Regions from separate parts of the Saccharopolyspora karakumensis genome, predicted to be linked through region 3. Evidence: riboswitches for the same ligand, from Rfam matches in the RefSeq annotation. Region 3 holds a riboswitch; each other region holds the start of a gene.

Region 1 (3,268 bases), on a different contig from region 3:
TCGCCGTGCGGCGTCGGGCTGACGCCGATCTTCAGCGGCGCGTTGGGGTCTTCGGCGGCGGAACCACCACCGCAGGCGGCCAGCAGCACCCCGGCCGAGGCGAGCAGGGCGGCGAAGCGCAAACGCATGTCGTGCGTCCTTTCAACGAGCCTGTTCTCAGGCAGGCAGAGGTCGCGCACCGTCCTCGTGGGACGGACGCAGGAGGGGGAGGGGTTTCGGTTCCCGGGGATTCAGCCGGCGGCGGTGCGCCGGCGATCGACGAGCTTGGCGGTGCGATCGGTGATCAGCTGCATCGCGAAGGCCAGCATCCCCAGCACCACGACGGATCCGTAGAGGATCCGGTCGTCGTAGCCCTGGTAGCCGTCCTGGATCGCGGTCGTGCCCAGGCCGCCGCCGCCGATGGCGCCGGCCATCGCGGCGTAGCCGATCAGCGCCACCGCGGTGACGCCGACGGCGCCGACCAGCGCGGCTCGGGCCTCGCCGAGCAGCACCGTCCACACGATCCGCAGCCTGCTCGAACCGGTCGTGATCGCGGCTTCCACCACGGTGAAACCGACCTCGCGCAACGCGTTCTGCGTCAGCCGCGCGAAGAACGGGATCGCACCGATGGTCAGCGGCACGATCACCGCGCTGCTGCCGATCGAGGTCCCGATCAGCAGCCGGGTGAACGACGCCAGCACCACCAGCAGCACCACGAAGGGCACCGAGCGCACCACGTCCACGATCACGCCGAGCACCTTGTTCAGCACCGGTTTGGGGTTCAGCCCGACCGGAGAGGTCAGGTGCAGCAGCACACCCAGCGGCAACCCGCCGACCACGGCCAGCACGGTCGCCACCAACACCATGTAAAGCGTTTCGAGCGTTGCCTCGCCCAGTAGTTCGCCGACCTCCGACCAGGGGGTCACATCAGTCACGCAGCAGCAACTCCGTCAACGCTCACCGGGGCGCGCCGGACGTGCGCGTCCCGCTCGATCATCCACTTCAGCGCCGCCTCGGAACGCTCACCGGTCAGGCCGATCTTGAACTTGGCGACCGGGGTGTCACCGAGGCGGGTCAGGCCACCGCCCAGGATCGCCAGGTCGACGGCGAACCGGTTGGAGGCCTCGGGGAGCAGCGCTCCCACTGCGGCGAAGCCGACCAGCACGATCTCGGCGACCACGTCGTGGCGGCCCGAAGTCGGGCGCAGCGACTCCGCCTGGTCGGTTGCGGGCAGCAGGGTGCCGCTGACCTTGCTGCCGGGCTCGGCGACGAGGTCCAGGACCTTGCCGTGCTCGACGACCTGGCCGTCTTCGAGCACCGCGACGTCGTCGGCGATCTTGCGCACCACCGCCATGTCGTGGGTGACCACCAGGACGGTGACGCCCAGCTCGGCACGCGCGCGGTCGAGCACGGTCAGCACCGAGTCGGTGGTGGACGGGTCCAGCGCGGAGGTCGGCTCGTCGGCCAGCAGCACCGAGGGCTTGGCCGCCAGCGCGCGGGCGACCGCGATGCGCTGGCGCTGACCACCGGAGAGCTGGTCCGGGTAGACCGACGCCTTGTCGGTCAGGCCGACGAGGTCGAGGAGTTCGCCGACGCGGTTGCGCCGCTGCGGACCGCCGATGCCGGCGGCCTCCAGCGGCAGCGCGACGTTGCCCGCGGCGGTGCGCTGCCGCAGCAGCGAATCACCTTGCGGCACAACGCCGATCTGCCTGCGAGCGGCGCGCAGCGCCTTGCCGTCCAGCGACACCAGGTCGGTGCCGTCGACGCGGATGGCACCGCCGTCGGGCTTCTCCAGCAGCGCGATGCACCGGGCCAGCGTCGACTTCCCCGCTCCGCTCGGTCCGACCACGCCGCACACCGAACCCGCGTTGACCTCCATCGACACGCCGTCGAGGGCGTGGACGGTGCTGCCGTTGTGCTGGAACGACTTGGTCAGGTTCTCAACTGAGATCACGATCTGCTCCACATCAGCTCGCGATGGCCGCGCCCGCGTTCGGGCAGCAGCCATGGGGAACTTCTAAGGGAAAAGGAAGAGGGGAAGGGCCAGGTCACATCTCGCGACGACAGGCGCAGGTCGTGCGCCTTCCGTGGTCGATGAACCGCCGCTGCGTGAGCAGTTCCCTGATGTGGGGTACCTCGAACCGGGCGTTGCCGGTGGCAGACAGGTTCGCTAACCGCGCGTTGGAATCCACAGCTACTCCATCGGTCCTGGCGTTAGCACCTGCCCGCGACGGGTGGTTGCTGCGGCGTCAACAAGCCAGGTCTCTCAGCCGCTCGGGATGGATTTCCCGAATAGTAGACCCCATCGACAGGGCGCGACGCAAGCTGATAGCGGTCACTGACCGAAATCGTTTGCCACATCACATACCGGGCGGAGCGGGAATTTTTCTGCGGAGCGTGGCGTTTTCGTCACCCTCGGTGACGTAGCAGCGCGTGGCCGCAAGCCGCCGGACGAGTGGTTCAGCTGCTCGACCCGGATGACGCTGCCTCCGCGATCCGGGCGAAATCGGCGATGCGCAACTGCTCTCCGCGCGTCGTCGGGTCGATCCCGGCCGCGCGCAACAACTCCTCCGCCCGCGCCGCCGAGCCGGCCCAGCCGGACAGCGCGCCGCGCAACGTCTTGCGGCGCTGCGCGAAGGCGGCGTCCACCACGCGGAAGACGTCCTGCCGCGAGGCGCTCGACGGCGGATCGACGCGGTGGAAGGAGACCAGCCCGGAGTCCACGTTCGGCACCGGCCAGAAGACCTTGCGCGGCACCGGGCCCGCGCGGCGCACGTCCGCGTACCAGGCCGCCTTCGCGCTCGGCACGCCGTAGACCCGGCTGCCGGGTTCGGCGGCCATCCGGTCGGCGACCTCGGACTGGACCATGACCAGCCCCTTGCGCAGGCTCGGCAGCTCAGCCAGCAGGTGCAGCACCACGGGCACCGCGACGTTGTAGGGCAGGTTGGCGACCAGCGCCGTCGGCGGCTTCGGGAAGTCGGCGGCCTGGACCCGCAGCGCGTCGGCGGGCAGCACGGTCAGGCGGTCGGCCAGCTGGGGCGCGAACTCGCGCGCGGTGCGCGGCAACCGCTCCGCCAGCACCGGATCGATCTCCACGGCGGTGACGGCGCCCGCGGACGGCAGCAGCGCGAGCGTCAGCGAGCCCAGACCCGGGCCGACCTCCAGCACGACGTCGTCCGGGCCGACCTCGGCCGCGGAGACGATCCGCCGCACCGTGTTCGGGTCGTGCACGAAGTTCTGACCGAGCTTCTTGGTCGGTTTGATGTCCAGCTCGTCGGCCAGCCGACGC
Region 2 (3,268 bases), on a different contig from region 3:
CGTGCTCGGCGCGACGCTGGCCGCCGGTCGCGGGTCGGCGTTCGTGCGACGGGTGTTCCTGACGGTCGTGGTCGGGCTCGTGGTCAGCCTCGGCTGGAAGATCGCGCTCAGCGGCTGATCGGAGCCGAGCATCGCCATCGTCGGCTGCCCTGGCGGCTGCTCGGTGAGGCGCGGCCGGTGCCGTCGTGGTGCTCGCCGGAGTGGTGCTGCTCGGCCGGCGTGATCAGGTGCGCTGGTTGCGCAGCGAGACCAGGCGCAGGACCGTCTTCTCCAGGGCGTAGTCGGCGTCGGCGGCCATGCCCTTGACTCCCGCGTTGACCTCGGCGACGACCTGCAGCGCCGCCGCCAGGCTCGTCGGCGTCCAGCCGCGCGACTGCGACTGGGCCTTCTTGACCTTCCAGGCGGGCATGCCGAGATCGCCTGCCAGCCGGTAGGGATCGTTGCGCCCGCCCGCCGCCGCGACGCGGCCGATGGTGCGAACCGAGTCCGCGAGGGCGTCGGCGATGAGCACGTGCGGCACGCCGAGCTGGATCGCCCAGCGCAGCGCTTCGAGCGCGCCGGCCCGGTCCCCGACCACGGCCTTCTCCGCGACCGCGAACCCCGTGACCTCGGCGCGGCCCCGGTAGTAGCGGCCGACCGCGTCCGCGTCGATCTTGCCGCCCGTGTCGGCCACCAGCTGCGAGGCCGCAGCCGCCAGTTCCCGCAGGTCCGAGCCGACCGCCTCGATCAGAGCGCTGACCCCGCCGGAGTCGGACTTGCCGCCCGCGCGGCGGATCTCGTCGCGGACGAACGCCTCGCGATCGGCGGGCTTGGTGAGCTTCTTGCACTCGGTGACCCGGGCGCCGACCTTCTTCAGCGCGTTGGGCAGTTCCTTGGCGTGCTTGGCCCGCCCGCCACCGCTGTGCAGGACGATCAGGGTCACGCCCTCGGCCGGTTGCTTGGCGTGCAGCAGCAAGGCCTCGGCGATCTCCTTTCCGGCGTCCTGCGCCGATTCGATCGCCAGCACGCGAGCCTCCGCGAACAGCGAGGGACTCAGCATCTCGGCCAGCTCCGGAGGGGTGAGCTCACTCACCTTCACCCTGCTGAAATCGGCCTCCGGATCGGCCGCTCGGGCTGCCCCGACCGCAGCCCACATCGCGCGCTCCACCAGCAGCTCTTCGTCTCCGAGAACCAGGTGCAGCGGGTCCGCGACAACGGTCGGTGAGCTCATGAACGAATGGTCCCACGGGCCCGCGACAGTCTCGCCATCTGGATGCGCACTGGCCAGGAATGCATTCGTTCAACTAACGTTGCCCGCACAACCGAATAGCTCATCCAGAGGGGCAGAGGGAACGGCCCGTTGAAGCCCCGGCAACCGTTCGTCCGCTGCATCGTGCAAAAAACCGGCGCGAGGTCACGGACGCAAACAGGTGCCAATTCCGACCCGTCCGCGGGACAGATGAGGAGAGGACCTCGCGCGATGACTGCTGCTGCCCCCGCCAACACGACCGCCGGCAAGAAGTTCGATCTCGGCAACGCCGTCGAACTGGTGTCCAAGGAAGAGGGACACCGGCAGCCGCTGGCTCCCGAATTCGTCTCCCTCGAAGACTTCTCGCCGCTTGAGGTCGCCTACGACTTCGGCAAGATCCGCCGCGAGGAGATCGAGGCCGGTCCGCGGTCGATCTGGCGCTACAAGCAGTTCCTGCCGGTTCCGGGCAACGTCGACCAGATCCCGAACACCGAGCCCGGCTGCACCCGCTTGATCCAGGCGGACAACCTCGCCAAGGCCCTCGGCGTGAAGAAGATCTGGATCAAGGACGACACCGGCAACCCCACGCATTCCTTCAAGGACCGCGTCGTCGCCGTCGCACTGGCCGCCGCCCGCGAGTTCGGGTTCAAGGTGCTGGCCTGCCCGTCGACCGGCAACCTCGCCAACGCCGTGGCCGCCGCCGCTGCCCGCGCCGGCTGGGACTCGGTCGTGCTGGTCCCCAAGACCCTCGAACGCGCCAAGATCCTGATGAGCGCGGTCTACGACGGCTCGCTGCTGGCCGTCGACGGCAACTACGACGACGTCAACCGGCTCGCGACCGAGCTCGCCGGCGAGCACGAGGACTGGGCGTTCGTCAACGTCAACGTCCGGCCCTACTACTCCGAGGGCTCCAAGACCCTGGCCTTCGAGGTCGCCGAGCAGCTGGGCTGGCGCATCCCCGAGCAGATCGTGGTGCCGATCGCCTCCGGCTCGCAGCTGACCAAGGTCCACAAGGGCTTCAACGAGTTCGCCCAGGTCGGCCTGGTCGACGAGAGCCCCGTGAAGATCTTCGGCGCGCAGGCCTCCGGCTGCTCCCCGGTCTCCACCGCCTTCCGCAACGGCCACGACGTGGTGCAGCCGGTCAAGCCGGACACCATCGCCCGCTCGCTGGCCATCGGCGCCCCCGCCGACGGTCCGTACGTGCTCGACATCGTCCGCAAGACCGGCGGTGCCATCGAGGACGTCACCGACGACGAGGTCCGCGCCGGCATCCGCCTGCTGGCCCGCACCGAGGGCATCTTCGCCGAGACCGCCGGTGGCGTGACCGTGGCGACCGCCAAGAAGCTCATCGAGGCCGGCAAGATCGACCCGGACGCCGAGACGGTTCTGCTGATCACCGGTGACGGCCTCAAGACCCTGGACGCCGTCGAGGGCGAGCTCGGCCCGAAGGCCACCGTCGCCCCGACCACCGAGTCGGTGAACCAGGCTCTGGGCCTCTGATTCCGTTGTAGGCGAATCCTCCTCTCTCAAGGTGGGTGGCCGTCCCGAGAGGACGCCACCCACCTTTTTCGTCCACTTCGGATGCTCAGTTGTCGGTGACGCGCAGCGGGTCTCCGCGTGCGACGAACCGAGGCCCCCGCGGCCCGGGGAGGACCGCGATGTCCCCTTCCTGGTCGGTGCGCAGCACCCGGGTGCCAGCGCGGGCCAGCGTGTCGACCACGAACGGGTTCGGGTGCCCGTAGTCGTTGCCCGCGCCGACGCTGATCAGCGCGAGCCTCGGCCGCACAGCGCGCAGGAAGCGCGGTGTCGTGTAGCGGGATCCGTGGTGTGGAACCTTGAGCACGTCGGCTCGCAGATCCGCGCCGGACGACACCAGACGCCCCTGCCCCGGCAGCTCCACGTCACCGGTGAGCAGCACGCGTCCCGCCGGGGTGGTCGCGCGGATCACCAACGACGCATCGTTGGCGTCGTCGGCGGTCTGCGTGCGGGTCACGCCCGGGTCGGGGGCGAGGACGTCGAGCACGAGACCCGGCCACGCCA
Region 3 (3,268 bases):
GAGTTCCTGGAGGTGCTGACCAACTGGTACGTGCGCCGCTCCCGGGACCGGTTCTGGGCGGGCGACAAGGACGCGATCGACACGCTGCACACCGTGCTGGAGGTGACCTGCCGGGTGGTGGCCCCGCTGCTGCCGCTGACCGCCGAGGCGGTGTGGCGCGGGCTCACCGGTGGCCGCTCGGTGCACCTGACCGACTGGCCGCTGGTGGACGAGCTGCCCGCGGACGCCGCGCTGGTGTCGGCGATGGACCAGGTGCGGCAGGTGTGCTCCTCGGCGCTGGCGCTGCGCAAGTCCAACAAGCTGCGGGTCCGGCTGCCGCTGGCCTCGCTGGTGGTGGCCACGCCGCAGGCCGAGGCGCTGCGCCCGTTCGCCGACCTGATCAGCGACGAGGTCAACGTCAAGGGCCTGGAGCTGAGCACCGACGTGGCCGCGCACGGTCACTTCGAGATCGCGGTCAACGCGCGCGCGGCGGGTCCGCGGTTGGGCAAGGACGTGCAGACAGTGATCAAGGCCGTCAAGGCCGGTGATTGGCAGCACCGCGGGTCCACCGTGGTCGCCGCGGGCATCGAGCTGCAGGAGGGCGAGTTCACCGAGCGGCTGGTCTCGACCGACTCCGGTGCCGCGGCGGCGCTTCCGGGTGGTGACGGGCTGGTGGTGCTCGACACCGACGTCACGCCGGAGCTGGCGGCCGAGGGCCTGGCCCGCGACGTCGTCCGGGTGATCCAGAACGCCCGCAAGGACGCCGGTTTCGAGGTCTCGGACCGCATCACGGTCGTCGTGGAGGCCCCGACCGAGGTGGTCGAGGCGGTCGAGGCGCACCGCGAGTTCATCGCGGGCGAGACCCTCGCCGACGCGGTCGCCGCCGGCGACGCGGCCGACGCCGCCACCGGCACCGTCGGCGACGGCGTGGAGGTCAAGGTCGCGGTCTCCCGCGTCTGACCCCGCTTTCGCGCATCGAGGACCCGGGAGCGCGCTCCCGGGTCCTCGATGCGCGCGTCCTGCCCACGAAGTGAGAAGGCGTTGTCGCGGCGCGGGGTGAGGCGCTAGCCTTCGCCGCGAAGGTCATGAGTGCCAGCGTCAAGCCCCGGCTTGCTGGCCGGCAACCCTCCTACCGCGGTGGGGTGCCCCGGGTGAAGACCTGGCCGGTCGCGCGGTGCGGCTCGGCAAGCGCGGGCCCGCCGAGGGCCCTCGAGGCCCCGGGAGGGTCGCGATGTCTTCAGCCGTCATCGATGTTCCGAGCCAGTCCATCGCCGTTCCCGGCGTGGTCGGATCCGGACTGCGGGTTCCCCTGATCACCGGCGGAACCGCCAACTACGCCAACCTCGACCACGCCGCCAGCGCCCCCTGCCTGTCGGCCGTGCGCGACGCCGTGGACGAGCTGCTGCCGTACTACGCCAGCGTGCACCGGGGCGCCGGGTTCGCCTCGCAGGTGTCCACCCGGGTCTACGAGGGCGCGCGCCAGGTGCTGCTGGACTTCACCGGAGCCCGCCAGGGCGACGAGGTCGTGTTCACCCGCAACACCACCGACGCGCTGAACCTGCTGGCCTCGGCCGTTCCGCGCGGCACCTCGGTGGTCGTGTTCGACACCGCGCACCACGCCGCGCTGCTGCCCTGGCGCAACGTCCGCCGCATCCCCGCTCCCGAGACGCCCGCCGACGCGGTCGCGGCCCTGGACGCGGCGCTGGCCGAGTGCCCGGAGGGACCGCGGCTGGCCGTGCTGACCGGGGCCTGCAACGTCACCGGCGAGCTGTGGCCGGTCGCCGAGCTCGCCCGCGTCGCCCGTCGCAGGGGAGTCCGGACCGCGCTGGACGCCGCGCAGCTCGCGCCGCACCGCCCGATCCGCCTCGCCGAGCTCGACGTCGACTACGCCGCCCTGTCCGGCCACAAGCTCTACGCCCCCTTCGGCGCCGGGGCCCTGATCGGCCGCGCCGACTGGCTCAACGCCGCAGAGCCCCACCTCGCCGGAGGTGGCGCAACCCGCGTGGTCAACGAGCGCGCGGTCAGCTGGACCACCGGCCCCGAGAGGCACGAGGCCGGCTCGCCCAACACCGTCGGCGTGCACGCCCTGGCCACCGCCTGCCGCACCTTCGCCACCCGCTGGGAGGGCGTCGTCGGGCACGAGTCCTCGCTGCTCAGCCACCTGCGCACGGGCCTGGCGGAGATCCCCGGACTGCGCGAGCTGAGCTTGTTCGGCGCCGGGCACGACCGGGTCGGCGTCGTCAGCTTCACCATCGACGGGCAGGACCCGGGCCTGATCGCCGCCGCGCTGTCGGCCGAGCACGCCATCGGCGTCCGCGACGGCCTGTTCTGCGCTCACCTGGGAACCAAGAACCTGCTGGCCCGAGCGGGTGCGGACGCCGAGCGGGCGCTGCGCGTCAGCATCGGCCTGGGCACCGCGACCGAGCACGTCGACCGCCTGATCGCGGCGCTGAAGTCCCTGGTCAACGACGGTCCGTTGGCGAGCTACCGGCAGGTGGAGGGCCGCTGGGAGCCCGTTGACGACCAGCGCCCGCTGCCGCCGTTCCTGCCCTGAACGCCGGGGGATACGAATTTCGCGCGGAGTTCGAGTCGCGAAGTTCGCAGTCGAACTCCGCGTGAAATTCGACTGGGCCCGGGCGCGGCGGTCCTGGTGCGCCGGTGTTCACGCGGGTCGGGGACAATGGCGGCGTGAGCACCGAGCACCCACCTCCTGAGCAGGCGTCCTCCTCGTCGGAGTCCGCCGGGACCACCCCGCCCGCGGACGCACCGAAGGGCGCGTCCCGCAAGCTGCTGGCTCTGCTGTTCGGAGTGGCGGCGATCGGACTGGCCCTGGACGTGGTGACCAAGGTCGCCGTGGTCGCCAACCTGGAGGGCAACCCGCCGGTGAAGGTGCTCGGCGGCCTGTTCTACCTCGACGTGCTGCGCAATCCCGGTGCGGCGTTCTCGATGGCCACCGGCCTGACCTGGCTGCTCGCGCTGCTCGCCATCGCCGTGGTCGGCGTGATCGTGTGGCTGGCGCCGAAGCTGCGTTCGCCGGGCTGGGCCGTGGGACTGGGGCTGGTGCTCGGCGGTGCCTGCGGCAACCTCGGCGACCGGCTGTTCCGGGCGCCCGGCCCGCTGCAGGGGCACGTGGTGGACTTCCTGTCCTTCCTCGCGCCCGGCGGCCAGGTGTTCCCGGTGTTCAACGTCGCCGACAGCTGCATCACCTGCGGCGGCATCCTCGTGGTGCTGCTGTCGCTGCTGGGCCGCGACTTCGACGGGACGATCCACCGCAAGCAGAAGGCCGACA

Evidence for each region. A riboswitch is a leader RNA that binds a small molecule or an ion and turns the genes downstream of it on or off. The one in region 3 is predicted to bind S-adenosylmethionine.
Region 1: another riboswitch for S-adenosylmethionine. It lies ahead of E1202_RS04015 (methionine ABC transporter ATP-binding protein); the one in region 3 lies ahead of E1202_RS26570 (aminotransferase class V-fold PLP-dependent enzyme).
Region 2: another riboswitch for S-adenosylmethionine. It lies ahead of thrC (threonine synthase); the one in region 3 lies ahead of E1202_RS26570 (aminotransferase class V-fold PLP-dependent enzyme).

Annotation. Positions count from the first base shown of each region.
Region 1 is NZ_SMLA01000004.1:68,262-71,529, forward strand. It holds gene E1202_RS04005 (MetQ/NlpA family ABC transporter substrate-binding protein) at 1-128, opposite strand, end outside; gene E1202_RS04010 (methionine ABC transporter permease) at 231-914, opposite strand; gene E1202_RS04015 (methionine ABC transporter ATP-binding protein) at 911-1,933, opposite strand; SAM riboswitch class I at 2,176-2,265, opposite strand; gene rsmA (16S rRNA (adenine(1518)-N(6)/adenine(1519)-N(6))-dimethyltransferase RsmA) at 2,440-3,268, opposite strand, start outside.
Region 2 is NZ_SMLA01000003.1:89,089-92,356, reverse strand. It holds gene E1202_RS02930 (TSUP family transporter) at 1-118, shown strand, start outside; gene holA (DNA polymerase III subunit delta) at 224-1,210, opposite strand; SAM riboswitch class I at 1,308-1,445, shown strand; gene thrC (threonine synthase) at 1,460-2,728, shown strand; gene E1202_RS02915 (DNA internalization-related competence protein ComEC/Rec2) at 2,814-3,268, opposite strand, start outside.
Region 3 is NZ_SMLA01000060.1:8,213-11,480, reverse strand. It holds gene ileS (isoleucine--tRNA ligase) at 1-939, shown strand, start outside; SAM riboswitch class IV at 1,061-1,176, shown strand; gene E1202_RS26570 (aminotransferase class V-fold PLP-dependent enzyme) at 1,211-2,533, shown strand; gene lspA (signal peptidase II) at 2,668-3,268, shown strand, end outside.